Regions from separate parts of the Arthrobacter sp. StoSoilB5 genome, predicted to be linked through region 1. Evidence: riboswitches for the same ligand, from Rfam matches in the RefSeq annotation. Region 1 holds a riboswitch; each other region holds the start of a gene.
The links. Region 1 has a riboswitch for glycine ahead of gcvP (aminomethyl-transferring glycine dehydrogenase). Riboswitches for the same ligand answer to the same signal wherever they lie in the genome.

Region 1 (10,077 bases):
ATCCCCCCAGAGCGCCATCTTCGCCGCGTTGATCGCCTTCGCCGCCGCGATCGCGTTCCGCTCAATACACGGAATCTGCACCAACCCACCGATCGGATCACACGTCAACCCCAGGTTGTGTTCCATCGCGATCTCCGCCGCGTTCTCCACCTGCCCCGGCGTACCACCCATCACCTCGGCCAACCCCGCAGCAGCCATCGACGACGCCGAACCCACCTCGCCCTGGCACCCGACCTCCGCACCGGAAATCGACGCCTGCTCCTTGTACAACACACCCACCGCACCCGCAGCCAGCAGGAACTTCACCACCACATCGTCCTTATCAGCCTGGGTAGCCTTGTCCATGCCCGGGGCATAATGCAACGCGTAATACAACACCGCCGGGATAATCCCCGCCGCACCATTCGTCGGCGCCGTGACCACCCGCCCACCAGTGGCGTTCTCCTCATTGACCGCCAACGCGATCAGGTTCACCCACTCCTGCCAATACTTCGGATCGTTGCGGTCCTTGTCCTCCTTCAACAACCGCTCCAGCCAGTCAGGAGCACGACGACGGACCCTCAAACCCCCGGGCAACACACCCTCACGCTTCAGGCTCGCCTCAACACACGCCTCCATCACATGCCAGATATGCAACAACCCCTCCCGGATCTCCTCCTCCGACCGGGACGCCCGCTCATTGATGAACATGATGTCGCTGATCCCCAAACCCTTCGACGCACACCGGCCCAGCAACTCAGCAGCCGTACGGAACGGCAACGGCAACTCCGCCTTCGTCTCCTCCAACTCCGCCCGCGCCGCGTCCTCCTCACCCTCACGGACAATGAACCCACCACCGACAGAGAAGAACGTCGCCTCCCGCAAGGTGTTCCCCTCAGCATCAGAGACAGCGAACTTCAGCCCGTTCGTATGCCGCGGCAACACCGTCAACGGATGCAACACCATATCCTCCACCGCATACGGCAGCTCCACGCCTTCTCCTGAGGCACCAGCCAGGTTCAGGACACCTGTCTCAGCGATCGTCGCGAGCCGCTCGTCCACCTCATCAGGCAGGATCAACTCCGGGTGGTAACCCTCAAGGCCCAACAGGGTCGCAGTCATGGTCCCGTGCCCACGGCCCGTCGCGGCCAACGAACCATACAAATCAACCCGCAACGACGCGACCGAGCCCAGGACACCGGCGTCCTTGAGCTCGCCAGCGAACACCGCAGCAGCACGCATCGGCCCCACAGTATGCGAACTCGACGGGCCAATACCCACAGTGAACAAATCGAAAACACCAACAGCCATGGTCGGGATCCCTTAACAAAGCTTGAAAACGGTCCGCCAGATGGTCCTGGCGGATGGCCTCCCCCGCTTGTGGCGAAGGTCGACCGAAGCACGACGCCGGATGGCCCCCAAAGGCGGCAACCCGGCGTCGCAATACTATTCAGTTCTACAATCCCACGCTACGCCTTGTGGGCCGGTGCTGCCTGCGAGCGTTCGGGCCCGTTGGGTCGACGTCCTCCGCGGGCTCGGTCGCTGAAGCGCCCGCTGGGCGGACGCGAAGCTCCCTTGGACGCCCGCTTCCGGACGCCAGCCCAAAGGGACCGCCGGCGAGGGCCATACCGGCGCCCAATACGGGGTCTTGCTGCACAGCATGCCGTGCGAACGGCACCCGCGGCAGCGAAACCCCGAATCGGACTCGGTCGAAGGGAGTTAGGAGAGGTCCCCGCCGTTCTTGGAGGCGTACTCCTCGGCCGAAAGCAGCGGGCCGTCGGACTCAGCCGCAACCTTGAAGAGCCAGCCGGCGCCGTAAGGATCGTTGTTGATGAGGGCCGGATCACCGACAACGGCGTCGTTGATCTCGGTGACCTCACCGGTGACGGGCGAGTACAGGTCCGAAACTGACTTGGTGGATTCAACTTCGCCACAGGTCTCACCGGCGGTCACAGTGGAACCAACCTCGGGCAGGTCGACGTACACGATGTCGCCCAGCGCGTCGGTGGCAACCTCGGAGATGCCAACAGACACCAGGTTCCCCTCGCCGCGGGAGACCCACTCGTGCTCGTCGGAGTACTGAAGTTCGGGCGCTACTTTGGGCATTCTGTTTTCCTTACTGTGGTTGATCAAAAACTATGGCTGGGTGGATGCTGCATCGGATCACCCCCGGCAGGTTGCAACTCCCCCAGCATTCAGCAGTTCGAGGGGCGCCAGAGTGGCCGCGCGTCCTGGTGAGGTGCGCGGCCCCTGCGGGCCCGGCCTCCGGCAGATGCGTCCAAGGGAGCATCGCGTCCGCTCAGCGGGCGCACATGCGACCGAGCCCGCGGAGGATGTCGGTCCCAAAGGACCCGCAACTTACTTTTGGCGCTTGTAGAACGGCAGCGCGACAACCTCGAACGGCTCGCTCTTACCCCGCAGGTCAATATCCAGCGCTGTGCCGAGCTCCGTGTGCTCAACGTCGACGTACGCCAACGCTACCGGGTAGCCCAACGTTGGGCTGGGCTGGCCGGAGGTGACTTCGCCAACTACTGAACCGTCCTTGAGGACCGGGTAGTGGCCGCGACCGGCACGGCGTCCGAGGCCTTTGAGGCCCACGAGCTTGCGTCCGCTGGTGGAGCCTGCACCGTCTGCCTTAAGTGCCGCGAGTGCTTCCTTGCCGACGAAGTCGCCTTCCTTCGAAAGCGCCACGACGGGTCCGAGCCCTGCGGCGAACGGGTTTCCTTCTCGGGAGAGTTCGTTGCCATAGAGTGGCATGCCGGCTTCGAGGCGCAAGGAGTCGCGGGAAGCGAGGCCAGCGGGAGTGAGCTCGCCTTCTTCCGCGGCGTCGGCGATGGCCTGCCACAATGCAGCAGCGGACTCGTTGGCGATGAAGATCTCGAAGCCGTCTTCGCCCGTGTATCCGGTGCGGGCGAGCAGCAGTTCCTGAGTACCGCCGTCGAACGTGAACGGGACCTCAACAGCCGCGTAGTACTTCAGTTCGGTGACCAGCCCGTGCTGGTCGGCGGGGACCAAACGGAGGAGGATGGCTTCCGCACGAGGACCCTGGACCGCGATGAGGGAGGTCTCGGCGGAGGCGTCCTGGACGGTGACGTCGAAGTTCGCGGCACGCTCCAACAGAGCGTCAGCCACTACCTTCGCGTTACCCGCGTTCGGCACAACGAGGAACTTGTCTGCGCCTTCTTCGGTAGATGGGCGGCGGTAGGTGATGAGGTCGTCGATGATGCCGCCGTCTTCCTGGCAGATCAGCGAGTACTTGGCCTTCCCCTCGGCCATGGCGGAGATTTTGCCCACCAGGGCGTAGTCCAGGAACGCAGCAGCGTCGGGGCCGCTGACCCAGACTTCACCCATGTGGGAGAGGTCGAAGAGACCGGCGGACGTGCGGACGGCGTGGTGCTCTGCCAACTCGGAGGAATACTTGAGCGGCATCTGCCAGCCACCGAAGTCGGTGAAGGACGCGCCGAGCTTCTTGTGCTCTTCGTAGAGCGCGGTGTAGTTCTCAGTCATTTCGGGACCGTCCTAGTTCTCGAAGTCTTCGATCGGCGGGCAGGAGCAAACCAGGTTGCGGTCTCCGGCTGCGCCGTCAATGCGACCGACAGGCGGGAAGTACTTGTCCTGCTTGAGGTGGTGGACGGGGAACGCGGCCTGCTCGCGCGGGTACGCGCGGTCCCAGTCAGAACTTACGACGGCGGCAGCCGTGTGCGGTGCCTTCCGCAGCGGCGAGTTCTCAACAGTGAAATCGCCGTGGGCAACCTGGTCGATTTCCTTGCGGATAGTGATCATGGCTTCGATGAAGCGGTCGATCTCGACGAGGTCCTCGGACTCGGTGGGCTCCACCATGAGCGTGCCGGCAACCGGGAACGCGAGTGTGGGTGCGTGGAAGCCGAAGTCGATCAGGCGCTTGGCAACATCTTCAGCGGTGACGCCGGTCTTGGCCGTCAGTTCGCGGAGGTCCAGGATGCATTCGTGGGCAACAAGTCCGCCCTCGCCGGTGTAGAGAACCGGGAAGTGCTCGTTGAGGCGGGAAGCGATGTAGTTCGCAGCCAGCAGCGCGGACTTGGTGGCTTCCGTGAGCCCCTGGCCGCCCATGAGCTTCACGTAAGCCCAGGAAATCGGGAGCACACCGGCCGAACCGAAACGGGAGGCCGAAATCGGGACGTCGTTGCCTTCGGTCCACGACGCAGCGTCACCAGGCATGAACGGCGCCAGGTGTGCCTTGGCCGCGACCGGGCCAACACCCGGTCCGCCACCGCCGTGCGGGATGCAGAAAGTCTTGTGCAGGTTCAGGTGCGAGACGTCGCCGCCAAACTTGCCCGGCTGGGCGAGCCCAACCAGCGCGTTGAGGTTTGCACCGTCGATGTAAACCTGTCCGCCGGCCTCGTGGACCGCATCGCAGACTTCGCGGACGTCGGCGTCGTATACACCATGCGTCGACGGGTAGGTGATCATGATCGCCGAGAGGACGTCCCTGTTGGCCTCGATCTTGGCCTTGAGGTCATCGTGGTCGATAGTGCCGTCAGCAGCCGTCGCCACCACCACGACCTTCATGCCGGCCAGCACGGCCGAGGCCGCGTTGGTGCCGTGGGCCGAGGCCGGAATGAGGCAAACGTTACGCTGCTGGTCGCCGCGGGAATGATGGTAGCCGCGGATCGCGAGCAGGCCGGCAAGCTCGCCCTGGGAACCGGCGTTCGGCTGGATGGAGACTTGGTCGTAACCCGTGATCTCGGTCAACTGCGACTCAAGATCAGCGATCAATTCACGCCAGCCCGCGGTCTGGGAGTCCGGTGCGAACGGGTGGATGGAGGCGAACTCGGGCCAGGAAATGGCTTCCATCTCGGCCGTGGCGTTCAACTTCATGGTGCAGGATCCGAGGGGGATCATGGTGCGGTCCAGCGCGAGGTCCCGATCCGAGAGCTTACGGATGTAGCGGAGCAGCTGAGTTTCGGAACGGTGCGTGTTGAAGACGGGGTGCTGCATGAAATCGCTCGTACGCTCAACGGAAGATTCCAGCGCGAAACCTTCGGCTGATTCAAGCACCGAAGCGTCGAAGACTTCCAGGAGACGGCTGACAATCTCTGAGGTAGTGGTTTCGTCAACAGAGATGCCCACCAGATCAGCGTCAATGCCACGCAGGTTGATGCCCTTGGCCTCGGCGGCAGCGACGACGTCGCCTGCCTTGCCGGGGACGCGAACGGTGATGGTGTCGAAGAAGGAACCGTGCAGGACCTCGACGCCGGCGGCCTTTAGGGAAGCGGCCAGCGTGCGGGCATGGCCGTGTGCGGTTTCGGCGATGGCCTTGAGGCCTTCGGGGCCGTGGTAGACGGCGTACATCGAGGCCACGATGGCAAGCAGTGCCTGCGCGGTACAGATGTTGGACGTCGCCTTTTCGCGGCGGATGTGCTGCTCGCGGGTCTGCAGCGCCAAGCGGTAGGCGGGGACACCGGCGTCGTCCTTGGAAACGCCCACCAGACGGCCGGGCATGGAACGCTCAAGGCCCTTCTGGACAGCCATGTAGGCGGCGTGCGGGCCGCCGAAGAAGAGCGGCACGCCCAAGCGCTGGGCGGAGCCGACGGCGATATCGGCGCCTTGCTCGCCCGGGGGCGTGATGAGGGTCAGCGAGAGGAGGTCTGCTGCCACAGTGACCAGTGCACCGCGTTCCTTGGCCTCGGCGATCACGGAGGAGTGGTCGAAGACGCGGCCGGAAACACCGGGCTGCTGCAGGACGACGCCGTTGATGTCGCCGTCGGGCAGGCCCTTGGAAAGGTCAGCGACCTCAACCTCGAAGCCGAGCGCCTCGGCACGGCCCTTCACGATCGCGATGGTCTGCGGCAGGCAGTCGGCGTCAAGGACGGTCTTGCCGTCGTGGGCGGCCTTATTCTTGTTGGCGCGGCGCATCATCAGGACGGCTTCTGCCACTGCAGTGGCTTCGTCCAGAAGCGAAGCGTTGGCGATCGGGAGTCCCACCAGGTCCTGCACCATGGTCTGGAAGTTCAGGAGCGCTTCAAGGCGGCCCTGGGAGATTTCCGGCTGGTAGGGCGTGTACGCGGTGTACCAGGCCGGGGACTCAAGGATGTTGCGGCGGATGACCGGTGGCGTGACGGTGTCGTAGTAGCCCTGCCCGATCATCTGGACGGCCGTCTTGTTCTTCGAGGCAAGCTTGCGCAGCTCAGCCAGGACCTCGACTTCGCTCAGCGCGTTCTGGAGGGTAAGGGCAACGTCCTGGCGGATGTCGTTGGGAACCGCGGTGTCTACCAGTGAGTCGACGGTGTCGTAGCCGACCGACTTGAGCATGGTCTCGATGTCAGCTTGGCGGCGGGCGCCAATATGCCGATCGACGAAGGTGGTGGAGGCAGAACTAACCGTCACGAAGGAACTCCATTACTTGGGCGGCGTTTGGGTACGCCACAGTGGCTCGGGTTCCTCCCCGCTCTGTATTGGACCTGAGAGTTTCCGCGCTGCCATGTTTGCATGACACATCGCTTGCACCGTCGGTGAGCACAGCTGCCCGCACGCCGATGGCGTCCGAGATTAGCCTGCTACTTTCCAGAGTTGCCTCGCCGCGGCGGTGCGTGGGCCTGAGAGATTCCTGGGGAGGGTTTGCTCCTACGGCGCCCGCATCACTTGCTTGCAGGACTCTCCCGCCGCAGATCAAAGGCATATTCAATTTTTTGCGTGCCCCTTGTGAAGACGCACCACAAGGCTCAATTGTCCTACGTTGTGGGCGTCGCCGCAAATGGATGGCCCGCTACTTGCGGAGCCGGTCCAGCACGCCCAGCAGGATCTCGACGTCGGCCTCCCGCCCGGCGTTGCCGCTTTCCTGGCCGCCCTCGAACATGGCGTTGAAATACAGGCCGTCGCCCATGTAGCTGACGGCTTTCGCTACCTCCGGGCCAACGTCCTCAGCCAGGACGTCCAGCCACTGTTGTTGAATACCGGCGAACTTGCGGCGGGTCTCTTCATGGGCCACTTCGGCCAGTCTTGTGGCAGCGACGAAAGCCCTATCCATGGGGGTTCCTGCCCACAGGGAGGTACGGATGAAGTACGCGGCCGAGCCATCCGGCGCAGCCTTCATGTGTTCGATGTCTTCCTGAGCCAACTGGTCCAGGCGCTCAAGCAGGGCGCTGATCAGCGATTCCTTATTGGGGAAGTGATAAAGCAGCCCACCCTTGGAGACGCCCGCCCGCTTGGCAACGGCATCGAGGGTGGCGGCCCGCTCCCCCACCTCGATGAGGAGGGCTTCGTAGGCATCCAGGACTGCATCCCGGGCAACTGGTTTTCGTGGCATGTATACATCATTCCCTACGGGATTGTTGGCGCTTAATTTGAAACTATACCGTCTGGACGGTACAGTAAGTGTCATGTTCACGCCGTCCTCGACCCCTGCTCCCCGATCCGCCCGTCCCGTCATGGATGGAGGCGCACCGTGGCGCGATTGGACGGCCCTGGCACTCCTGATGTTCCCGGTGCTGCTGGTGGCCGTCGACAACACCGCGCTCACGTTCGCCCTGCCCGAAATTGCCCGCTCCCTGGATGTGGGCGGCGTGCAACTCCTGTGGATCATTGACGCGTACCCGCTGGTGTTGGCGGCATTGCTGGTTTCCATGGGCAACCTGGGTGACAGGATCGGACGACGGCGGCTGCTGCTGATCGGCAGCACAGGCTTCGCGGCGGTTTCGGCTGCTACGGCTTTCGCGCCGTCCGCAGAGTGGCTGATTGCCGGACGCGCCGCACTTGGCGTCTTTGGCGCCATGCTCATGCCCTCAACGCTGTCCCTGATCCGGAACATCTTCGTCGACCCGAACCGTCGTCGGCTTGCGATTGCAGTGTGGGCTGCCGGTTTCTCGGGCGGCGCCGCCCTTGGCCCGATCTTTGGTGGCTGGCTGGTTGAGCACTTCTGGTGGGGTGCCGTCTTCCTGGTGGCGACATTCCTGCTCCTGCCGCTCCTGGCAGTCGGCCGCGTCCTGATTCCGGAATCCAAGGACGCCAATCCGGGCCGGGTGGACGTGCCGAGCATTGCCCTGTCCATGTTCGCCATGGCCCCGTTTGTCTACGGCATCAAGGAATTTGCGGTTCATGGGTTCGGAGCAACGGCTGCGGCGTTCATGGTCTTCGGCCTGGTGATGGGCACCCTGTTTGTCCGTCGCCAGCAGCGGATCGAGAGCCCGATGCTGGATGTCCGCCTGTTCGGCAACAAAGTGTTCAGCACGGCGATCGTGGCCAACGTCCTGTCCCTGTTTTCCATGACGGGCTTCATCTACTTCTTCGCCCAGCACCTGCAGTTGGTCGAGGGCCAATCACCCATGGAAGCGGGCATCGCAATGATTCCAGCGCTCCTGGCAACCATCATCGCAGGCCTGTTGGTGGTCCCGCTGGTAAAGCGCGTCCGACCCGGATTCGTGGTGGCTGGCGGACTTACCCTCAGCGCCACGGGCTACCTGGTGGTGGCTGTGGGTGACCACGGCAGCGGACCTGTATTCCTCCTGTCAGCTTTGACGATCCTGGCCGTTGGTGTGGGCGCAGCAGAGACCATCTCCAACGACCTCATCCTCGGCTCAGTGCCGGCCGACAAATCCGGAGCGGCTTCCGCAATCTCCGAAACCGGCTACGAACTGGGTTCGCTCCTGGGAACCGCCGTGCTGGGCTCCATCCTCACGGCCTCCTACCAGCACAACCTCGTCATCCCGGACGGCGTGTCCACGCAGGCGGCCGGGAAATCGGGTGAAACCCTGGCTGGCGCCGTGGATGCCGCCGCTGCACTACCCGCTCCGCTATCGGATGCTCTGACAGCCGCCGCCCGGATAGCCTTCGAGTCCGGCGTCCACATCACTGCGGCGATTGGGCTGGTACTAATGGCCGGAGCGGCAGTGCTTGCCGCCGTCGTACTCCGCAGGGTGCCTAAGGCGCAGTAGGCTGCCTTCGCGCCTGACGGGGTAAATGCCACGCAGACGAGCCCTCACAAGCCCTCCGTTGGAGCAGCTTTCTTGTCCACGCCCGCCGCCAGCCGGTCGATCCGTTCCAAGGCATCACTCAGCCGGCTGACGGTGTCCCACAATTCGCGATGCTGCTCCCGGACCTCCTCCAGCGCGGCACCTGCTGAGGTGAGGGAAGCGAGATCGAAACTGACATTGGTGCGGGCCCCTGCTATCGCGGCCCTGAGGGCTCCGAAGGCAACCACCACGTCGGCTATGAGCGCAGGATTGCCGTTTGTTGCCAGCCATCCCAGGTCCTCGATGGCGTCGATGGCCCGTCCGCCCAGCACGGCAGACGCTTTTGCGGCATCGACGGATGCCCGGTGAATCGCGTCTTCGCGTTCCGGGCCCGGATCCAGCCGGAACGCGGCCCCGAAAGCCTTGGAAGCCGCGGCATCATCATCGGCCAATTGCAGCGCCGTTTTGCGCAGGGCCCGGGCTCTGGCATGGATGCTTTCCAGCTGTTCGGAGTCTTCAGCGTCCGTGTAGCCAGCCACCATTGAGGTGAGGGACGCGGCAATGGCCAGCATCACGCCGGTTCCCGCGCCTCCCCCCGGCGACCCGCTGGACTCAGCCAATGCCCTGGTCCAATCTTCAACCGTGGAGCGATGTGTAGTGACCTCTTGGGAAGATTCCATGCCACCAAGTTTGCCTCGTAGCGCAAGGCTGCGCGCCAACCCCGCCGATGCCGGGATCGATACACTGGCCACACCCTCGACGTCGCATGGTAAGGATGATCCCTCATGAGCATTGACCTTGAAGAGCTCTACCGTGACCTCCACGCCAACCCTGAGCTTTCCTTCCAAGAGGTCAGGACAGCCGGGATCATCAGCGGACACCTTGAGGACTTGGGACTGCTGGTACACCGCAACGTCGGGAAGACGGGGGTCGTGGGGGTCCTTGACAACGGTCCCGGCCCCGTCGTCATGCTGCGTGCCGACATGGACGCGTTGCCGGTCAAGGAAGCCACGGGATTGCACTACGCCAGCACGGCAGTCGGCGTCGACCACGAAGGCCGCGAAGTGCCCGTGATGCACGCTTGTGGTCACGATGTCCACGTCAGCTGCCTGCTCGGAGCAGTGGAAACGCTGGCCACAGGGCGCGAAGATTGGCAGGGAACCCTGGTGGC
Region 2 (10,077 bases), 150 kb from region 1:
CCGATCGTGCAGTGGACCCCGCGATGCTGCAGGCCTGCGTCCAGGTGCTGCGCGAATGGTCGGGGGCAGACGGCGGAGCAGCCTGGAGTGGGGTGGGTCGCCCGGCGGCAGTTGTCAGCATTCCCTCGAGGAGCAAGCCGCAACTTGTGGACTCCCTGGCGCAAGGAATCGCGGGCATAGGGCGGATGCCGTACCTGGGTCAGTTGCAGCCAGAGAATGGAGGTCCCACAGGATCCCGTGGCGGCAACAGCGCTTACAGGCTCGCAGGAGTGTGGGACCGCCTAGCCGTTGGCCCGGAGCTCGCGCAGGCGCTCGGAGGTATTGTCGGGCAGCCAGTGCTCTTGGTGGACGACCTCATCGACAGCCGGTGGACATTGACCATCGCTGCGAGGGCTCTCAGACTTTCCGGCGTGGGTGCGGTGCTACCGCTCGCCCTGGCTCAAGCGGGGTAGGGCTCAAGCGGGGTAGGGCGTCACGTGTAAGTGCTGAAAAGCGTCATGTTGTGAACGCTGCCAGTTTGCCTCTATAGGATCGAGCAAAACACACCCGCTGCCTGTCGCGGGCCACCCAGCCGAAAACCTGGACCGGAGCCATGAGCACAAACCCGAGCAACACGGACGTCGAAGCGGCCAACGAAACCAGTTGGCGCCCGCGATTGGCCTTGTTGGTGGCGGCAACATTCTTCATGGAGTTTCTCGACGGGACCATCCTCACCACGGCCATTCCCAGCATCGCATCAGATTTCCGGGCGGCACCGGCTGACATCAACATCACCATGACTGCGTATTTAGTGACGGTTGCAATGGGCATCCCGTTGAGCAGTTGGCTTGCCGAGCGGTTCGGCGCGCGCAGGATCTTCTGTCTGGCCATATCTGTGTTCACCGTTGCTTCCCTCCTCTGCGCAGTCAGCACCGACTTGACCATGCTGACGTTCAGCCGGGTGGCGCAGGGGATGGGCGGGGCCATGATGGTTCCTGTGGGCACGCTGGTGGTATTGCGGGGCACCCCCAAATCTGAACTTCTCCGTGCCACTGCCTACTTGGTGTGGCCCGGCCTCCTTGCTCCGGTTTTGGCTCCAATGGTGGGCGGAGCCCTCACAACTTTCCTGTCGTGGCACTGGATCTTCATCATCAACGTCCCACTCGGCCTGGCCGCCTTCATCGCCGCGCTCAGGTTGGTGCCGCAGACACATTTTGATGCCCAACGCCGCCTTGACTGGTTTGGCCTGCTGCTGACTACTGTCGGCGTGGGGTCCCTTGTAGTGGGTCTGGAAACGTTGGGTGGACATGCATCCAATGTGCTGGCCGTCGTGGTGGTCATCGCGGGGGTCATGTCTCTGGCAGGTGCCGTCTGGTGGATGAGCAAAGCAAGTGTTCCGCTGTTCAACCTCAGCGTGTTCGGCACCAGGACTTTCAGGGCGACATCCACGGGCGGTTTCATTTACCGGCTGACCATCAGTTCGGTCCCGTTCCTGCTGCCTTTGATGTTCCAGGATGGATTTGGCTGGGATCCCCTGAAAGCCGGAGTCATGGTGGCTGCGGTTTTCGTGGGCAACATCGGGATCAAGCCAGCCACCACGCCCCTGATAAGGCGCTTTGGGTTCAAACCGGTTCTGGTCTTTGCATCGTTCGCGTCAGCCGTGACGTTTGCCTTGTGTGCGTTGCTGGATGCCCAAACACCCGAGCCCATTATTTTCGCGTTGTTGCTGTTCAGCGGGGCCTTCCGATCCATAGGCTTCTCCGCCTATGCTTCCGTGCAGTATGCCGACATTGGGCCGGAACAGTTGCCCTCGGCCAACGCGATCTCGGCGACGCTCGTCCAGTTGGCGGCTGCGGCAGGGATCGCCGTGGGTGCTTTGTTCCTGAGGCTGTTCGAGGCAACGGACGTGCTTGGGGCGGACCAGGTGTCGGCCTATAAGGGGGCCTTCATAGCCATGGCTGTGCTGATGCTGGCCAGCACTGTGGACAGCCTGGCCCTTCACCGGCATGCTGGCGCCGAAGTCAGCCACGGAGCGAAGCACAGCTAAGCCCAGCGCGGCGGAAGGGCTGGGTTAAACGCAAAAGGTCCCGGTTCGAAAACCGGGACCAAATCGCGGAGACGGGGGGATTTGAACCCCCGGTGGAGTTGTGCCCCACACTTCATTAGCAGTGAAGCCCATTCGGCCGCTCTGGCACGTCTCCATTTGCTATTGCTAGCCCACCAAGGATACGCAGAACGTGCCGTCCAGTGCAAAACCGCCGCCGATGAGGAACGACCGTCAGTTGCTCCCGGCCAACGCGCGCCAGAGAAAGTGGTTGCTTCTCGCTTGGAGCGCGGCGGCCTGTCGGTTGTCCGAGGCGCCCGCGTGCCCGCCTTCGAGTGCTTCGTGGAACCAGACATTCGGGATACCCATCGCCTGCATCCGGGCTGCCATCTTTCGGGCTTGAACGGGGCCTACCCGATCATCCGAGGTCGCGGTCCAGATGAACGTTTCGGGGTACTCGACGCCGTCGTGAAGCAGGTGATAGGGCGAGAACGTACGGATGAAATCCCACTGCTCAGGCACATCGGGGTCTCCGTACTCCGCGATCCATGAATATCCGGCAGAGAGCTTGGTATAGCGGCGCATGTCCAGCAACGGCACGCCGCAGGACACCGCACCGAACAGCTCGGGGTACTGGGTCAGCATGTTGCCCACCAACAGGCCGCCGTTGGACCCGCCCACGCAGCCGAGCCGACGGCGGCTGGTCACGCCGCGGGAAATCAGATCCTGCGCCACGGCAGCGAAGTCTTCGTAGGCCCGGTGCCGCTTTTCCTGCAACGCTGCCCTGTGCCACGAGGGTCCGTATTCGCCGCCACCGCGGATGTTCGCAACGACGTACACGCCCCCGCGTGCGTGTGAGCCGGACCCGTCTGCCAAGGCAGCGGCGGAAGTGCGACGCTCCAGCCAAGCCCTGCCAATGGTGCCGCTGTAGGCAGGCGTGCGGGAAACTTCGAAGCCTCCATAGCCGGAAAGCTGAGTGGGATTTTGTCCGTCCAGGACCAGGTCCTTGGATGCCACCTGGAAGTAGGGGACTTTCGTCCCATCCGCCGAGACAGCGAAATGCTGCTGGACCTCATAGTCGCCGTCATTGAAGAACGACGGCGATCGCTTCACCACGGCGTGCTGGCTGGTGACCCCGGCAGCCGGTCCGGTAACGGATGAAGCCGCCGGCCCTGCAGTGAGGGTCCCTCGGGTGAGGGTAGTGGGCGTGGTGAAGCCGGTGGCGATCAACCAGTAGTCATTTCCCGCGCCGGAGTCGGAATCGTCTTCATCGTCCACGGCGTACGCATTGACGTCGTGAAGCGGCGGACAGGCGTCCAGGACGGTGGCAACCCAGCCGCCGTCGGAATCCACGCGGGAAGGGTCCAGCACCCTGATCTCGGAAGAGACGTCGCGCAGCAGGTTAAGCAGCAGATAGTCCTTGGTCCAACTCCATGACTGCAGGGAAGTGTGGTGGTCAGGGGCAAACAGCACCACGAACTGCCGCGATCCGGCCAAATAGCCCTCGAAGTCAGCGGCCAGCAAGGAACCGGAGGGGTAGGTAGCACCGGACACGTCCCAGTCCTTCTGCGGGCGGAACATCAACCATTCGCGGTGCGCGCTGATGTTCACATCGGTGGGAACATCGATGGCAACCCATGAGTCCTCGCGCAACAGCCACGTAGTGCGGTTATAGAAGTCGATGTAGTCGACGGCGAAGGTCCGTTCGAAGCCCGGGGTCGAGTCATGTGCCACCATGGCCAGCATGTGGTCTTCAGGGATGTCGAAGATCCGCTCGGCCTGGGCAAGGGACTGGCCGCGACGCAGCTTCACGCCGGTTCGGGCGTACGACGAGGTAGTTGCAGGCAACCCCTCTGCCGTACTGGACACCAGCAGCGTGTCCGCGTCCAGCCAACTCACGTTGCCTTTTGCCGTGGGCACATCGAATCCGCCAGCGGCAGGGTCAACAAAGGTGCGGGATTCGACGTCGAACTCGCGGTGGCGGTTGGCGTCGCCGCCGTCGGGGGATAGCGAAACCATGGCCAAGCGGTACTCGTCGCCGTCCAACGGACGGAGGAACCCAGCCCCATGGAACACCCACTCGACGCCTTCTGCGGCGGCCAGGGCATCGATGTCCAGCAGCACGTCCCATTCGGGAGCCTCGGAAACGTAACTTTCCCAGGTAGTACGGCGCCAAAGGCCCTTGGGGTGCTCCTGGTCCTTCCAGAAGTTGTAGTAGAAATCGCCGCGTTTGTTCACCATGGCGATCCGGTCAGTTGAATCCAGGACCTCCAGGATGCCGGCTTCAACCGCTGCGTAGTCTGCGTCCTCCAGCAAATCTTCGGTTCGCGCGTTCTGTTCGCGGACCCAGGCAAGCTGTTCTTCGCCGTGAATGTCCTCCAACCACACGTTCTCATCCGTGGGTTCGGGCGCGATTGCCGCAGCGTGGCGAGGCCCGGACTTGGTCCCCAGATCAGTGTCGTTGTCAGGGAGGGGCGTCTGATCAGCTTCTGTGGTGGTCATCGCCCCATCCAAGCAACACTTTTCAACGGGAAGCAAGTCACAGGAAGTTAGGCTTGAGCGTGGCTAAATCGCAAATCAACCGTGTTGCCCTGATTGGGGCCGGCCCCCGGGGCACAAGTGTCCTTGAGCGGTTGCTCGCGAATTGGGTTGCGGGGGCCACGAACCGGGCGAACCAGAGCGATACTGGGCAGCGCCCACTGCACATCCACGTTGTGGATCCTTTCCCCGCAGCATCCGGCCATGTGTGGCAGCCGGAGCAGTCCAGGCTGTACTTGATGAACACCCAGGCCTTCTATCCCACTCTCATTCCTGAAGACCCCAAGCTCGCTCCGCCCCTGGCAGGCGGTTCCTTCGACCAGTGGCGCGCGGCCCGGCGTCGTGATGGGCAGGGCCTGAACGACGCCGAAAAGGCGGAGTTGGCTACACTCGAGTCCCACGATTTTCCCAGCCGGGCGCTCTACGGACGGTACCTGCGGCAGACTTTGGCGGAACTGCTGAAGCGGATGCCCGACGGCGTGGAGGTAACCTTCCATGAGACGTCCGCCGTGGCGGCGCGCCCGGTTCCGGTCAACTCGACCGCCACGATGCGGCAAGCGTTCGACGTCGAACTGGCCGACGGTACTACACTCACCGTCGGCTCGGTGGTCCTCGCGTTGGGACACATCGAGTCACGTTTGAATCCGGAGCAGCGTTCGTTCCAACGGGCCGCCGATGAGCACGGCCTCCTCTACTTCCCGCCTGCACCACCGGCCGACGTCGACTGGCAGCGGGTGCCGGACAACGAGCCTGTCCTGGTGCGTGGCATGGGACTGAATTTCTTTGACGTCATGGGCCAGCTGACCGAGGGGCGCGGAGGCAAGTTCGTTGAAGCGGGCGTACCGGGAGCCGGAGTTCTCGAGTACCGGCCGTCGGGCAGGGAACCCCGGATTATCGCAGCGTCCCGGCGCGGCACACCGTACCGGGCCAAGGCTGGGTTGGTGGGGTATTACCCCCGCAGCGTCACCATGCGCTACCTGACTGAAGCGGCGGTGGACCGGTTCAGGGCAGCCGGTATCCAGCCCGGATTCGACCACGATCTTTGGCCGCTCCTGCACCGCGACGCCTTGTGGGCCTATTACTCCACCCTTGCCAGGTCGCAGCCTGCCGCCATCCGCGATGCGGCGCAGTTCCTCGCGGACCTTGAGGATGCGTTGCAGCCCCACGCGCACACCACCGCCAACTGGGAAAGCGACGTTGCCGCCTTGGTGGACAAGCACGTGGTTGCCTCCCGTCGACTGAATGTCCGCGGACTCGCTGCGCCGTTGGCCGGGCGCACTTTCGCGTCCCGCAAGGAGCTGGATCTGGCAGTAACCGCCTACCTTGACGACGACGCACGACGCTCAGCCCTGGGCGAGGCGGATCCCGTGAAAATGGCCATCGGCGCCCTCCACACGGGCAGGGCGATCCTCAAGTCCGTTGTGGCAGACGGGGGAATCACGGACGAATCGTGGGTGGCTGAACTGCGTGGATGGTTCGAATCGTTCGTTGAGCGCCTTGCAAGCGGAGCCCCGGCACTGCGTTCGGAGCAGTTGGCAGCTTTGGCGCGTGCCGGCGTCGTTGGTTTCGTTGGCCCCGACCCGAAGTTCAGCGTGGATAGAAGCGCTAAGGTTTTCCGTGCGGTTTCGCCCTGGGTCCACGACGGGCCCGCCGAGGCACCTACTTTGATTGAAGCGATGTCGCCGGCCAACCGGGTGGGCATTAATATTTCCCCGCTACTGGAGCAGCTCATGGCCGACGGCCTTGTGCGGACCAAAATCATGATGAGTGCCGAGGGCACGCCGGTACAAACAACGGGCTTGGATGTGGAACCGCACCCGTACAGACCTGTAGCTTCCAACGGCTCGGTGACTGAAGGCATGTATGTTTTGGGCCTCCAACTATCGGCGACCCAGTGGGGAACAGCCATTGCTGCAGAGGCGCGTCCTGCGACGGGGAAGGCGTATGCCAGCGGCCAGCGAACCCTGCGGGATGCCGACGAAATCGCTCGAAGTATTCTGGGCAGCTAGTTGCCTTCGGTTGCGATGAGTCCAACGCTTCGCTAGTGTGTGAGCTGCATCACCGGCAAGGTGGTGCGCGCTTTTGATCTGCGGCGGGAGAGTCCTGCCGGTACATCCCGTCAGGCGCCGTAGGAGCAAACCCTCCCCAGGAATCTCTCAGGCCCATGTACCGCCGCGGCGAGGCAACTCTGGAAAGCAGTCCGTCATCCGGGCTCACCGAAGGTGCAAGCAGGCCATCCCTGCGGAAACTCTCAGGTCCACCTACAGAGCGGGGAGGAACCCGAATCATCGTGGCACCCTGTGCCGCCTGAACAATGGAGTTCCTCTTGACGATTCAGCGCCCATCATCCGCCGCCTCCGGTCCAGCAGACTCGCCACATCTCGAACGCCAACTCAGTAACCGCCACATCCAGCTGATCGCCATCGGCGGTGCGATTGGCACCGGCCTGTTCATGGGCTCTGGAAAGACGATTTCTGCTGCCGGTCCCTCCGTGATTTTCGTGTACATGATCATCGGCTTCATGCTGTTCTTCGTCATGCGGGCCATGGGCGAGTTGCTCCTGAGCAACCTGAATTACAAATCCTTCAGCGACTTCGCAGCGGACCTGCTGGGTCCTTGGGCCGGGTTCTTCACCGGCTGGACCTACTGGTTCTGTTGGGTCATTACGGGCATCGCGGATGTGATCGCGATCGCCGGGTACTCCAAGGAGCTCTGGCCTTCCCTTCCGCTCTGGGTACCCGGATTGATCACCATCGGCATCCTGCTGCTCCTTAACCTGGCTACGGTGAAGGCGTTCGGCGAGACCGAGTTCTGGTTCGCCCTCATCAAGATCGTCGCCATCGCAGCCCTCATCATCGTCGGCCTGTTCATGATTTTCAGCGGCTTCCAGTACGACGCCGGACCGGCCAGTTTCACCAACCTGTGGAGCCACGGTGGCTTCTTCCCGAACGAATTCATGGGCTTCGTTGCCGGTTTCCAGATCGCCGTGTTCGCGTTCGTGGGCATTGAACTGGTAGGCACCACGGCCGCCGAGGCCAAGGACCCGGAGAAGAACCTGCCCAAGGCCATCAACTCGATTCCGATCCGCGTGCTGCTGTTCTACGTTGGCGCGCTCATCATCCTGATGTCCGTCACTCCGTGGACCCAGTTCGCCGCCGGCCACAGCCCGTTCATTGCCATGTTCTCCCTGGCTGGCCTGGGAGCCGCGGCGACCATCGTCAACCTCGTGGTTCTGAGCTCCGCTATGTCTTCGGCCAACTCGGGTATCTATTCCACGTCCCGCATGGTCTACGGGCTGGCCCAGGAAGGCGACGCACCCGCCGTTTTCGGGGCATTGTCCGGACGCAAAGTACCCCGCAACGCACTGTTCCTTTCCTGCGTTCTCCTGCTGTCCGGCGTCGTCCTCATGTATGCCGGCCAGGACATCGGCAAGGCGTTTGACATGGTGACCACTGTGTCCGCGGTCTGCTTCGTCTTCGTATGGTCGATCATCCTTGCCAGTTACCTGGCCTTCCGGAAGCGTCGGGCGCACCTGCACGATGCCTCCGCGTTCAAGATGCCCGGTGGCATAGCCATGGTGTGGGTGGTCTTCGCATTCTTTGCGTTCGTGCTCTGGACCTTGACCACACAGCCGGACACTTTTGCGGCGCTGCTGGCCACGCCGGTGTGGTTCCTGATCCTGGGTGTCGCTTGGTTCGTCCTGCGTCGCCGCCCGGCGCACCTGGCCCGCTACGCAGCGTTCCAGGCCGAGTTGGAGCAGGATTCCAGGCGCACGGCGGAGCCTGAGCTCGCCAAGAAATAACTGATAACCAGAAGGCAGGCCCCTCACGACGTGTCATCCGTGAGGGGCCTGCTTCATTCGGTCATGGCAAAGGGGTGCCTAGCCCCTCAGGCACTTCTGATATTCCAGCCAGGCAAAGGCATACCGGAGCCAGCCGACGATGTCGTACCACTTGTCGGGCTTGACCGGCGGAATGCATTGCGGCGGGTTCGTGCCGCTCCCGGCGACCGTCACCAGGGCCTTCACTACGGTCCCGGATTCGACGGCGGTGATCGGGTTGCCGTCGCGGTCGTTGTAGTAAACGCAGCCGTTGAGTTGATCTCCAGTGGTGGGGAAGTAGTTCAGCACATTGAAGGAAGCCAGCTTGAGGTTGCCGCCAACGTCGCGGGACCCTCCGGCCGTGACCCCGTGACCCCGTGAAGCTGGCAGGCTGGACCGCTTCCGCGTTGGCCGGGCTGAGCGGTTCAAGGGTTTAGCTGGTCTGGTCCAGGTTCTGGATCACCTTGAAAACGGCACCCGTAGGGTCCGACAGTGTGGCCAACCGCCCGAAGGGAGTGTCTTCTGCCGCTTCCATGACGGTTGCGCCCAGAGCCAAGGCTTGTTCCACTGTGGCGTCCGTGTTGTCCACCGCAAAGTACACGCTCCACATGGAGGGAACCTGCTCCGGGAGGAAACCGCCGGCGTCCATGATGCCGGCCTTGGCATTATCACCAGCGCCAAGGGTGGTGTACCGGAATTCCGGAGTATCGCTCATGACGGCGGTTTCCCACCCGAAGACGTTTTGGTAGAAGGTGACTGCAGACTCATAGTCCTTGGAGAGTAGCTCGTGCCACGCCGGGGCGCCGGACTCTGCGGCCAGTTCAAAACCCTTCATTTCACCGAACTGCCAGGCACCGATTGCGGCTCCTGACGAGTCGCCATACATTGCCATGACTCCTTGTTCAGGGACATCCATCGGTTCCATATAGACCTGGCCGCCGTGGGCGGCAGCGGCCTCCGTGGTGGCTTTGATGTCGTCGGTGCGCAGGTACGTTGACCAGACATCGGGCATGGCACCCATGTCCGGCTGCTTCTGCATGATTCCCGCAACCATGCGTCCGTCTTTGGACGCTGTGATGTAGCCGCCGTACTTCTCCTGGTCGCCCGTCTCGTATGTCCAGCCAAAGAGTGCGTTGTAGAAGGACTTGGCTTTTTCAGTATCGGATGTCATCAGATCAATCCAGCACGGTGCGCCGGGGGTGATGTCAGGCGTAGGCATTAATGAGGCTCCTGTGTTTGCTCCGCAGCGAAAGCTACGGCTGTTTGTCAGCGGTTGTGAGGACAAGCAGAACACTATGCGGGGGCTATGACAGTTTCAATGATCTTCTGGGTGTCAGTTCTCAGATCCGGATTAGGGCCCAAACGCCAAGCCGGTCTTTAGCCAAAGTTGCCCCGGTTTAAGCCAAAAATGCCCCGGGTCCGTGAACCCGGGGCATCTGCTGGCGGAAGGTAAGGGATTTGAACCCTTGGTACGGGGTTACCGCACACTGGTTTTCAAGACCAGCTCCTTAGGCCGCTCGGACAACCTTCCCTGCCTAGTAGTGTTTCATAGGGAGTTGGCTGTTCCAAAACATCACGTTCTCCAGTCCCTGCCCCGGGCCTGGATGTACAAGCAAGAAACCGGGAGTTCGTCATGAAAGCCGTCTATATTTCTGAACCAGGCGGACCCGAAGTCCTCGAAGTGCGCGACGTACCG
Region 3 (10,077 bases), 1.2 Mb from region 1:
CTGCATGACAGCAACCGCTGTGTGGTTCTCTGAGGCGATCATTTCCAGGCCGTCGCGCTGGCGACCCAGTTCGTCGTCGATCTTTGCGGCAATCTCAGGATCCAGCTCGGACAGCTGGGCGTCCAACGACGCCGACATAACCTGCTCGAATTCGGTCACGGCTGCCGGGTTCACAGTTCTCCTCCGTTCGTTGCAGCGTATTCCTCAGCAGACATGAGTGGCCCTTCTTCAGTGGCGGCCACCTTGAACAGCCAGCCGGCACCATAGGGATCGTTGTTGATGAGGGCGGGATCGCTGACAACGGCGTCGTTGATCTCGGTCACCTCACCCGTCACAGGCGAGTACAGATCGGACACGGACTTCGTGGACTCAACTTCGCCACACGTCTCACCCGCGGTCACAGTGGAGCCCACCTCCGGAAGGTCAACGTAGACAATGTCGCCCAAGGCATCCGCAGCCACCGCAGAGATCCCAATCCCCACAGGCCCGGACCCATCCGAAGCAACCCATTCGTGCTCAGCCGAGTACTTCAGCTCGGCAACTACTTTGCTCATTCCAATTCCTATCGTCGTATTTGATCTCTTCATGCCCGGTACTGTTCTTCGTGCCCGACATCCGGAAGCGTGCGTCTAAGTGAGCGTCACGTCCGCCCAGCGGGCGTATTCGCGACCGAGCACGCGGAGGATGTCGGGCACGAAAACCCCGGCTAACCTACTTGACGCGCTTATAGAACGGCAGCGCGACCACTTCGAACGGCTCAGCTTTTCCGCGGAGGTCGACGTCCACGATCGTGCCGGGTTCTGAATGCTCGACGTCGACATACGCCAACGCCACCGGGTAACCGAGGGTCGGGCTTGGCTGGCCGGAGGTGACTTCGCCGATGAGTGAGCCGTCCTTGAGGACCGAGTAGTGGGCGCGGGCCGCACGTCGCCCGGTTCCCTTGAGGCCGACGAGCTTCTGTCCGATGGTGGAACCGACGCCCGCGGCCTTGATAGCAGTCAGGGCTTCCTTGCCAATGAAGTCGCTTTCCTTGGCCAGAGAGACCACCGGTCCCAGTCCGGCCGCGTAGGCGTTGACGTAGCGGGACAGTTCGTTGCCGTAGAGCGGCATACCCGCTTCGAGGCGCAGGGAGTCACGTGCTGCGAGCCCTGCGGGGATGAGGCCGTGGCCTTCGCCGACTTCGAGGAGGGCTTCCCACAGGCCAGCTGCGTCAACGTTCGGAATGTAGATCTCGAAGCCGTCTTCGCCGGTGTAACCAGTGCGGGCCAGCAACAAGTCCTGCCCGTTAATCTCAACCTCAACAGCGGCGTAGTACTTCAGTTCGGTCACGAGGGCATGCTGCTCGGCGGGAACCAAAGTCAGCAGAATGGCCTCCGCGTTCGGACCCTGTACGGCGATAAGCGAAGTCTCGGCAGAGGCGTCCTGGACGACGACGTCGAAGCCCGCGGCCCGCTCCAGCAGAGCCGCCGCAACTACCTTGGCGTTGCCCGCGTTCGGGACCACGAGGTACTTGTCTTCAGCGCGACGGTAAGAAATGAGGTCGTCGATGATGCCGCCGTCGGCGTTGCAGATCAGCGAGTACTTGGCCTTGCCCACTGCGATCGCGGACAACTTGCCCACGAGCGCGAAATCCAGGAAGGCGGCCGCGTCCGGGCCGCTGACCCAAACTTCACCCATGTGGGAGAGATCGAACAGGCCGGCTGCGTTGCGGACTGCGTGGTGCTCCGCGAGTTCGGACTCGTATTTAAGGGGCATCTGCCAGCCGCCGAAATCCGTGAAGGACGCGCCGGCCTTTTTGTGCTGCTCATAAAGAGCGGTGTAGTTCTCAGTCATGTCGGGGTCCTTTAGTTTTCGAACGCTTCGAGGGGCGGGCAGGAGCAAACCAGGTTCCGGTCGCCCGCAGCGCCGTCGATGCGACCCACCGGCGGGAAGTACTTGTCCTGCTTCAGGCTTTGGACCGGGAACGCTGCCTGCTCACGTGTGTAGTCGCGGTCCCAGTCGGAATTTACGACGGCGGCAGCCGTGTGAGGCGCGTTGCGCAGCGGCGAGTTCTCAACAGTGAAATCGCCGGCGGCGACCTGCTCGATTTCGGCACGGATGGTGATCATGGCCTCGATGAAGCGGTCGATCTCAGCCAGGTCTTCGGACTCCGTGGGCTCCACCATCAAAGTGCCAGCAACGGGGAACGCCAGGGTGGGAGCGTGGAAACCGAAGTCGATCAGCCGCTTGGCCACGTCTTCAGCGGTGACGCCTGTGCGGGCAGTCAGTTCGCGCAGGTCCAGGATGCACTCGTGAGCAACGAGTCCACCTTCACCCGTGTAGAGAACCGGGAAGTGCTCATCCAAGCGGGAGGCAACGTAGTTTGCGGCAAGCAGCGCAGACTTGGTGGCTTCCGTCAGCCCCTGGCCACCCATCAGCTTCACGTACGCCCAGGAAATCGGCAGTACCCCAGCGGAACCGTAGCGCGAGGCCGAGATGGCCACGCCTCCTTCGGACGAAACATTGTTCGCATCCCCCGGCATGAACGGCGCCAGGTGTGCCTTGGCAGCAACCGGACCAACGCCGGGTCCTCCGCCGCCGTGCGGGATGCAGAAGGTCTTGTGCAGGTTCAGGTGGGACACGTCGCCGCCGAACTTGCCCGGCTGGGCCAAACCAACCAGCGCGTTGAGGTTGGCACCGTCCACGTACACCTGGCCGCCGGCTGCGTGGATCGCGTCGCAGACCTCGCGCACGTCAGCGTCGTAGACACCGTGGGTTGACGGGTAGGTGATCATGATGCAGGACAGGACGTCCTTGTTGGCTTCGATTTTGGCGGTCAGGTCCGCGTGGTCGATGGTGCCGTCGGCAGCCGTTGCCACCACAACAACCTTCATTCCGGCCAGCACAGCCGAGGCCGCGTTGGTGCCGTGGGCCGAGGCCGGGATCAGGCAGACAGTGCGCTGCTCATCGCCACGGGACAGGTGGTAGCCGCGGATCGCGAGCAGGCCCGCGAGCTCGCCCTGGGAACCGGCGTTCGGCTGGATGGAAACTTGGTCGTAGCCGGTGATCTCGGTGAGGTCAGCTTCCAAACCCTCAATCAGTTCGCGCCAACCCGCGGTCTGGGAGTCCGGAGCGAACGGGTGGATGGAGGCGAACTCGGGCCAGGAAATGGCTTCCATCTCGGCCGTGGCGTTCAGCTTCATGGTGCACGAACCCAGCGGGATCATGGTGCGATCCAGTGCGAGGTCCCGGTCGGACAGCTTGCGGATGTAGCGCAACAGCTGCGTTTCGGAACGGTGCGTGTTGAACACCGGGTGCTGCAGGAAATCGCTGGTTCGGACCACATCTGAGGGCAGTTCGAACCCGGAAGCGTCCCCTACCGGACCGGCGCCAAAGGCAACAGCCACCGCGGAGAGGACCTCCGGCGTCGTGGTTTCATCAACCGAGACGCCCACGGTGTCAGCGTCGATGAGCCGCAGGTTGATGCCGCGGGCTTCGGCGGCGGCGATGACCTTGTCTGCCTTGCCGGGGACGCGAACGGTAAGGGTGTCGAAGAAGGATGCGGATACGAGTTCGCGGCCGGCCTTCTGCAGGGTCGCAGCCAAAACACGGGCGTGGCCGTGGACGGTTTCAGCAATCGCCTTCAGGCCTTCCGGACCGTGGTAAACCGCGTACATCGAAGCCACGATCGCGAGCAGTGCCTGGGCCGTGCAGATGTTGGACGTGGCCTTCTCGCGGCGGATGTGCTGCTCACGAGTCTGCAGGGCGAGGCGGTACGCGGGTACGCCGGCGTTGTCCTTGGAGACTCCCACGATGCGGCCCGGAAGCGTGCGCTCCATGCCTTCGCGGACGGCCATGTAGGCTGCGTGGGGGCCGCCGAAGAACAGCGGAACGCCAAAGCGCTGCGCAGTTCCGACGGCGATATCGGCACCCTGTTCGCCTGGGGGCGTGATGAGGGTGAGCGCCAGCAGGTCTGCTGCCACAGTGACCAGGGCACCGCGTTCCTTGGCCTCGGCGATCACAGAGGAGTGGTCGAAGACGCGGCCGGAAACGCCGGGTTGCTGCAGGACGACGCCGTTGATGTCGCCGTCGGGCAGTCCGAGAGAAAGGTCAGCGACCTCAACCTCGAAGCCGAGCGCTTCGGCGCGGCCTTTCACGATCGCGATGGTCTGCGGGAGGAGGTCGGCGTCCAGGACCGTCTTGCCGTCCTTGGCGGTCTTGGACTTGTTGGCGCGACGCATGAGCAGCACCGCCTCGGCCACAGCGGTTGCTTCATCCAGCAGCGAAGCGTTGGCCACGGGAAGCCCCGTGAGGTCCTGCACCATGGTCTGGAAGTTCAGGAGCGCTTCAAGGCGGCCCTGGGAAATTTCCGGCTGATAGGGCGTGTAGGCCGTGTACCAGGCCGGGGCTTCGAGGATGTTGCGGCGGATGACCGGCGGCGTCACGGTGTCGTAGTAGCCCTGGCCGATCATCTGAACGGCCGTCTTGTTCTTGGACGCGAGCTTGCGAAGCTCGGCCAGGACCTGCACCTCGGTGAGGGCATCCTGCAGCTTGAGCGCCGTGTCCTGGCGAATGGAATCGGGGACAGCAACGTCTACCAGGCCGTCGACCGAGTCGTAGCCGATGGCCTTGAGCATGGTGTCAACGTGGGCTTGGCGACGTGCGCCGATGTGCCGGTCCGCGAAGGCGGTGGGGGTTGATTGAACAGTCAAGAGGAACTCCATGATTCAGGCGCCCAGTGAGCGCCACGATGATGTGGGTTCCTCCCCGCTCTGTATTGGACCTGAGAGATTCCGCAGGAATGGTTGCCTGCTTGCACCGTCGGTGAGCCCGGTTACCCGGACTGCTTTCCAGAGTTGCCTCGCCGTGGCGGTACGTGGGCCTGAGAGATTCCTGGGGAGGATTTGCTCCTACGGCGCCTGACTGGATGTACCGGCAGGACTCTCCCGCCACAGATCAAAAGCATTGCGTCACCCGTGGGTGACACGGTTCACACCATAGCTGGTTCCCCGTGAAACGCGCAACCACGGCCTCTACTTTTTCATGGCCTCGTGGATCTGCAGGGCGAACCAGAGCTGCGCCACCGTGGACGTTTCGCCCATGTCCAGCCCCGTCAATTCACCGATTTTCCGCATGCGGTAGATGATGGTCTGCCGGTGCGCGAAGAGCGCCGCAGCTGTCTTCTGCCAGGACCTTTGCGTGTCCAAATAGGTCCTCAGCGTGACGATGAGATCGCCTTCCTGGCTCTGCTCGTAGTCAAAAATCGGGCCGAGAAGGCGCCGGACCAGCGCCGTTCCTTCCTCGAAACCCGTCAGTCCGAGCCACGAAGGTCCCTGAGCGTAGCGGGACAGGCCAAGCTTGTTCGCCCGGGCGGAACCGAGCGCCCAGAGGGACTCCTGCAGGGCCCGTTGAATACCCGCAACCGCGGCCGGAGCACTGACCCCGATCGCGGCGCCGGGACCGGCACAATGCACCAGGACATTCTCCGGCACATCCGCGGGGACCACGACGTGAAGCCTGTTGTTGCGCCTCAGAGAGGCGGCCGAAACTCCGTGACGCCAAAGTTCGATGTGGACGCCCGCCAGCCGGTCGCCGTCGTCCGCTGAAACCGAGGCCACCAGGAAATCCTGTGTTGGGACATCGAAAGCCGCCAGCCTGCTTTCCATTTCCGCTGTCCCCAAACGGCCATCGATCGCCTGCAACAGGAACTCGCCCGCAAGCCGATGCCGCCCTTCAAGGGACAGGACGATGCGCGAAAGCTGCAGTCCCAGCACGGTTGCGGCGTGGAGAAGCACGACGGCGTCCGGGTGCGGTTCGCTGTTGGGCAACACCACCAAGAGCGCGTTGGCGTGGGTCGGAATGTCCATGGTCAGCACATGCCTGCCCCGAACCCTGTGCCACTGGAAGTTCTTTCCAGCAAGGGACACCTGTCCGGACAGCGGCGCCCATTCGTCTGCCAGGAACACCGGAAGCGGCCGGCCCTCAGGATGCCAGGGATGGAGGCAGCGCCGGTCCACCACGAAGAGCTCCGAATCGAGTTCGGTGGCCAACCGCTGGACCAGGCTCTGCCAATGGTCCTCGGACGCCCCAGCCGTCCGGAGAAGGTCGTAGACCCGCGCGGTTTGGCGCAGGCGACGCGATTCCTCCAACAGTGATGCCTCGGCAACCGAGCGGGCGATGGCGATGAACGGCAAGGGGTATGGGATGTTGATGAGAGGCAACGGCAGGCGGTCGCAGGCTTCCAGGAACTCCGGCAACAGCTCCGGTGCATGCATCTTCTCGCCGATGGCCAGGGCGCTGGCACCGGAGTCCATCAGCGCCTCGGCGAGCGCCACCTGGCCTGCCGCGTCCGCGGGAATGGAGAGCCCGTTGGTCATCATCAGCTCACCGCCCGTCACCCATTCCCAGAGCCGCGGCAGGTCTGAGGTGTGGGCCCAGATGATCCGGTTATCGCGGCCTGCCGCCCCCGCCAGGAGCGTCAGGCCCAGCTGCGGTTCAGCCACAAGTTCGGCGACGGTAATTGCCATGGGTTGGGCTCCCCTGTTCCTCTAGGATGGCGGCTTTTCGGGGCGTTTAGACATATGTCTAAGTGGCTCGGCCATTTGTAGTCAATGTACCGCTATTCGCAGTGACCGGCGTCACCAAGAATTGAAGTACGCACTTCCAGCTCAACGGCGAGCAACCCCTCAACCCAAGGATCCGGAATGACAATCCATAAGCCCATCGGCCCTGTCGACGCAACCAAAGTCCCCCGGTATGCAGGCCTCGGCACCTTCGCCCGTCTCCCCCAAATTGACCGCGTCCCGGACTACGACATCGCGATCGTAGGCGTTCCGTTCGACGGCGGAACTTCCTTCCGGCCTGGCGCACGTTTCGGCCCTGCCGCGGTCCGCGAGGCCTCGCGTCTCCTGCGCCCGGGCTACCACCCGGAGCTCGACGTCGAGCCGGTCGACGAGGTCCAGGTAGTGGACGCAGGCGACATCGCCTGCACACCGTACGACATCACCCGCGCTGTCCGTGAAATCGAAGAGCAGGCACTCCCCCTGATCAGCGAGGATAAGCGGCTTATCTCGATCGGCGGCGACCACACTATCGCCCTGCCGATGCTCAGGGCCCTGAACAAGGTCCACGGTCCCGTGGCTTTGCTGCACTTCGATGCCCACTTGGATACGTGGGACACCTACTTCGACCAGCCGATCACGCACGGAACCATCTTCCGCCGGGCGTTCGAGGAAGGCCTCCTTGTGGAGGACAAGTCAATGCACGTCGGCATCCGCGGCCCTGTATATGACCGCAACGACTTCCTGCGGGACCACGAGTTCGGGTTCCAGATCATCCGCTGCTCGGACCTGGACGTCATCGGTGTCCCGGCTGCAATCCAGCAGGTGAAGGACAGGCTCGGCGACACCCCTGTCTACGTTTCCATCGACATCGACGTCCTGGACCCGGCCTTCGCACCCGGAACCGGCACGCCGGAGATGGGCGGGCTCCATTCCCGCGAACTCCTAGCCCTGCTCCGCGGACTGAACGGCATCAACATTGTGGGTGCCGACGTCGTGGAAGTCGCTCCGGCCTACGACCATGCGGACATCACAACAGTCGCTGCCGCCACCCTTGTTTTCGACCTTCTTGGCTTGATGGTGAACCGCAGCAAGGCCACCGCTGACCGCGAATTGGCTTCGGCTTCCCGGAGCGCATCATGAACGCGCCCTCGACTGAGGTCCCCCGCCTCGAGGACAAAACCATCCAGCCGATCCCGTTGAACGAGCGACACGGCAAGGCCAGGGACCTCTTCACCATCTGGTTCGGCTCCAACATCATGATCATGACCATCGTGACCGGCGGACTCGCCACAACGGTGTTCGGACTCGGTTTCGTGCCGGCGCTTGTGGGCATCATCATCGGCAACCTGGTGGGCGGCATCTTCATGGCGCTGCACTCGGCCCAAGGCCCGCAACTGGGTGTGGCCCAGATGATCCAGACACGCGGCCAGTTCGGCTCCTTCGGCGCCCTGTTGATCGTGGTGATCGTTGTCATCATGTACGTCGGCTTCTTCGCCGCAAACCTCGTCTTTGGCGGAGAAGCGATGGCCGCCGTCAGCCCCGGCATCAGTGTAGATGGCGGCATCATCATCATCGGCGTGGTCAGCGTTATAGCCACGATCTTCGGCTACCGGCTCATTCACGCCTATGCCCGCATCCTCAGCGTTGCGGCGGGGCTTGCGTTGTTGCTGGCCTTTGGCTGGATCCTGATGGTCCACGGCCTGCCCGGCAGCTTCCTTGAGCAGGGCAACTTCAACTGGGTTGGCTTCATGGGAACCATCTCCGTCTCCGCCCTGTGGCAACTTGCCTACGCACCCTACGTTTCCGATTACTCCCGCTACATGCCGCAGGGCACGGGCTCAGCACCGGCGTTCTGGGCCTCCTACTCCGGCTGCGTCCTGGGAACGTTGTTCCCCATGATCCTGGGCGCCTTGGTGGGTACGCTTGCCATGACCATGAGCGCCGAGAACGTCGAAATCGTGGGCAGCCTGGGTGCGTTACTGCAGCCGTGGACCCTGATCATCGTGGGCATCTTCTGCCTGGGTGTCGCGGCATCGAACGCCATGAACCTCTACTGCGGCGTCCTGTGCACCTTGACCATCGGCCAAACGTTCAGGCCCTCCTGGTTGCCCCGCGCCAAGACCCGCAGCATCGCGGCGGTCATCCTGTTCGTCGTCGCAGTCTCCATCGCTTTGTTCGCCCGCGACAACTTCATCCTCTTCTACACCAACTTCCTCTCCTTCCTGATGTACGTCCTGGTTCCCTGGACGGCCATCAACCTGGTGGACTACTACCTTCTTCGGCACGGCGACTACCGGGTTGAAGACTTCTTCAAGCGCGACGGCGGCGTGTACGGGCGGTTCAATTGGGTCGCCATCGGCTCCTACGTGGCAGGCGCCCTGATCCAGGTTCCTTTCTCGGCAACGGCAATCTACACAGGCCCGCTGGCCGCCGCGTTGGGCGGCGTCGACATCTCCTGGATCGTGGGCCTGGTGGTGGTTGCTCCCCTCTACTACTTCGCGGCCCGCGTGTTCCGGAAAAAGACGGACGCCGCCCCCTTTCCAGCCCCTGCACTCGCAAACTGACCTCATCTGAAAGCGAATCGTCATGACCCTCACAGACATGTCCCACCTGGAAACCGTCCAATTCACCGTTCGACGCGCCACCTCTGACCACGCTGGCAGCCTGCAGCTGCCTCTGCCTCCCGCCAGGCACTTCATCAACGGATCGTTCGTCCAGGGTTCCACCGGTGAGCTGATCGACGTCGTGGACCCCACCACCGAGCAGGTCATCGCCTCAGTGCAGGCGGGCACGGCGGATGATGTCGACGCCGCTGTACAGGCCGCCGTCGTCGCGCAAAAATCCTGGGGTGCCACCACCCCCAAGGAGCGCGCGGATGTCCTGAACCTGATCGCCAACATCATTGAAGAGAACCGGCAGGCGTTCGAGCTCATCGAGTCCGCCAATACCGGCAAACCGCAGGCGGTGGCCGAGGACGACGTCACCAGCACCATCGATACGTTCCGCTTCATGGCCGGGGCCTCCCGCACGCTGACGTCGATGGCCGGCGGTGACTACGCCACGGACCACACCTCCGTGATCCTCCGGGAACCCGTGGGCGTGGTGGGTGTCATCACGCCGTGGAACTACCCGCTGCTCATGGCCGCCTGGAAGATCGCGCCCATCCTTGCCGCTGGCAACAGCATCGTCCTCAAGCCGTCCGAGCAAACACCACTGTCCACCTTGAAGTTGGCAGAACTGCTCGCCGGACGGATCCCGGATGGGATTCTCAACGTGGTTACCGGCCAAGGCCGAACGGTGGGACAACGGCTCTCGGAGCACCCGGACATCGCACTCGTGGCGTTGACCGGCAGCGTGGTCAGCGGGCAGGCCGTGGCTGAAACGGCCGCCAGGACTGTTAAGCGCGTCCACCTGGAACTCGGCGGCAAGGCACCTGTTGTTGTCTTCCCTGACGCCGACCTCCGTGCTGCCGCTGCTGGAGTCCGCAACGCAGGATTCTGGAATGCCGGCCAGGACTGCGGCGCTGCCTGCCGCG

Region 2: it holds a riboswitch for glycine, as region 1 does, so the genes downstream of both, LDN75_RS03920 (amino acid permease) here and gcvP (aminomethyl-transferring glycine dehydrogenase) in region 1, are expected to answer to the same signal.
Region 3: it holds a riboswitch for glycine, as region 1 does, so the genes downstream of both, gcvP (aminomethyl-transferring glycine dehydrogenase) here and gcvP (aminomethyl-transferring glycine dehydrogenase) in region 1, are expected to answer to the same signal.

The regions. Positions count from the first base shown of each region.
Region 1 covers NZ_AP024646.1:963,864-973,940, reverse strand. Annotated here, with positions in the region: gene LDN75_RS04600 (L-serine ammonia-lyase) at 1-1,290, opposite strand, end outside; gene gcvH (glycine cleavage system protein GcvH) at 1,699-2,085, opposite strand; gene gcvT (glycine cleavage system aminomethyltransferase GcvT) at 2,338-3,486, opposite strand; gene gcvP (aminomethyl-transferring glycine dehydrogenase) at 3,499-6,345, opposite strand; glycine riboswitch at 6,533-6,630, opposite strand; gene LDN75_RS04580 (TetR/AcrR family transcriptional regulator) at 6,725-7,264, opposite strand; gene LDN75_RS04575 (MFS transporter) at 7,338-8,888, shown strand; gene LDN75_RS04570 (cyclodeaminase/cyclohydrolase family protein) at 8,933-9,586, opposite strand; gene LDN75_RS04565 (amidohydrolase) at 9,692-10,077, shown strand, end outside.
Region 2 covers NZ_AP024646.1:813,296-823,372, forward strand. Annotated here, with positions in the region: gene LDN75_RS03895 (RecQ family ATP-dependent DNA helicase) at 1-452, shown strand, start outside; gene LDN75_RS03900 (MFS transporter) at 593-2,026, shown strand; tRNA gene LDN75_RS03905 (tRNA-Ser) at 2,093-2,180, opposite strand; gene LDN75_RS03910 (prolyl oligopeptidase family serine peptidase) at 2,258-4,525, opposite strand; gene LDN75_RS03915 (FAD/NAD(P)-binding protein) at 4,585-6,570, shown strand; glycine riboswitch at 6,645-6,743, shown strand; gene LDN75_RS03920 (amino acid permease) at 6,876-8,363, shown strand; gene LDN75_RS03925 (hypothetical protein) at 8,442-8,810, opposite strand; gene LDN75_RS03930 (VOC family protein) at 8,815-9,600, opposite strand; tRNA gene LDN75_RS03935 (tRNA-Ser) at 9,822-9,912, opposite strand; gene LDN75_RS03940 (NAD(P)H-quinone oxidoreductase) at 10,015-10,077, shown strand, end outside.
Region 3 covers NZ_AP024646.1:5,098,802-5,108,878, forward strand. Annotated here, with positions in the region: gene glyA (serine hydroxymethyltransferase) at 1-174, opposite strand, end outside; gene gcvH (glycine cleavage system protein GcvH) at 171-554, opposite strand; gene gcvT (glycine cleavage system aminomethyltransferase GcvT) at 712-1,833, opposite strand; gene gcvP (aminomethyl-transferring glycine dehydrogenase) at 1,845-4,691, opposite strand; glycine riboswitch at 4,840-4,938, opposite strand; gene LDN75_RS23170 (PucR family transcriptional regulator) at 5,013-6,506, opposite strand; gene speB (agmatinase) at 6,684-7,682, shown strand; gene LDN75_RS23180 (cytosine permease) at 7,679-9,106, shown strand; gene LDN75_RS23185 (aminobutyraldehyde dehydrogenase) at 9,219-10,077, shown strand, end outside.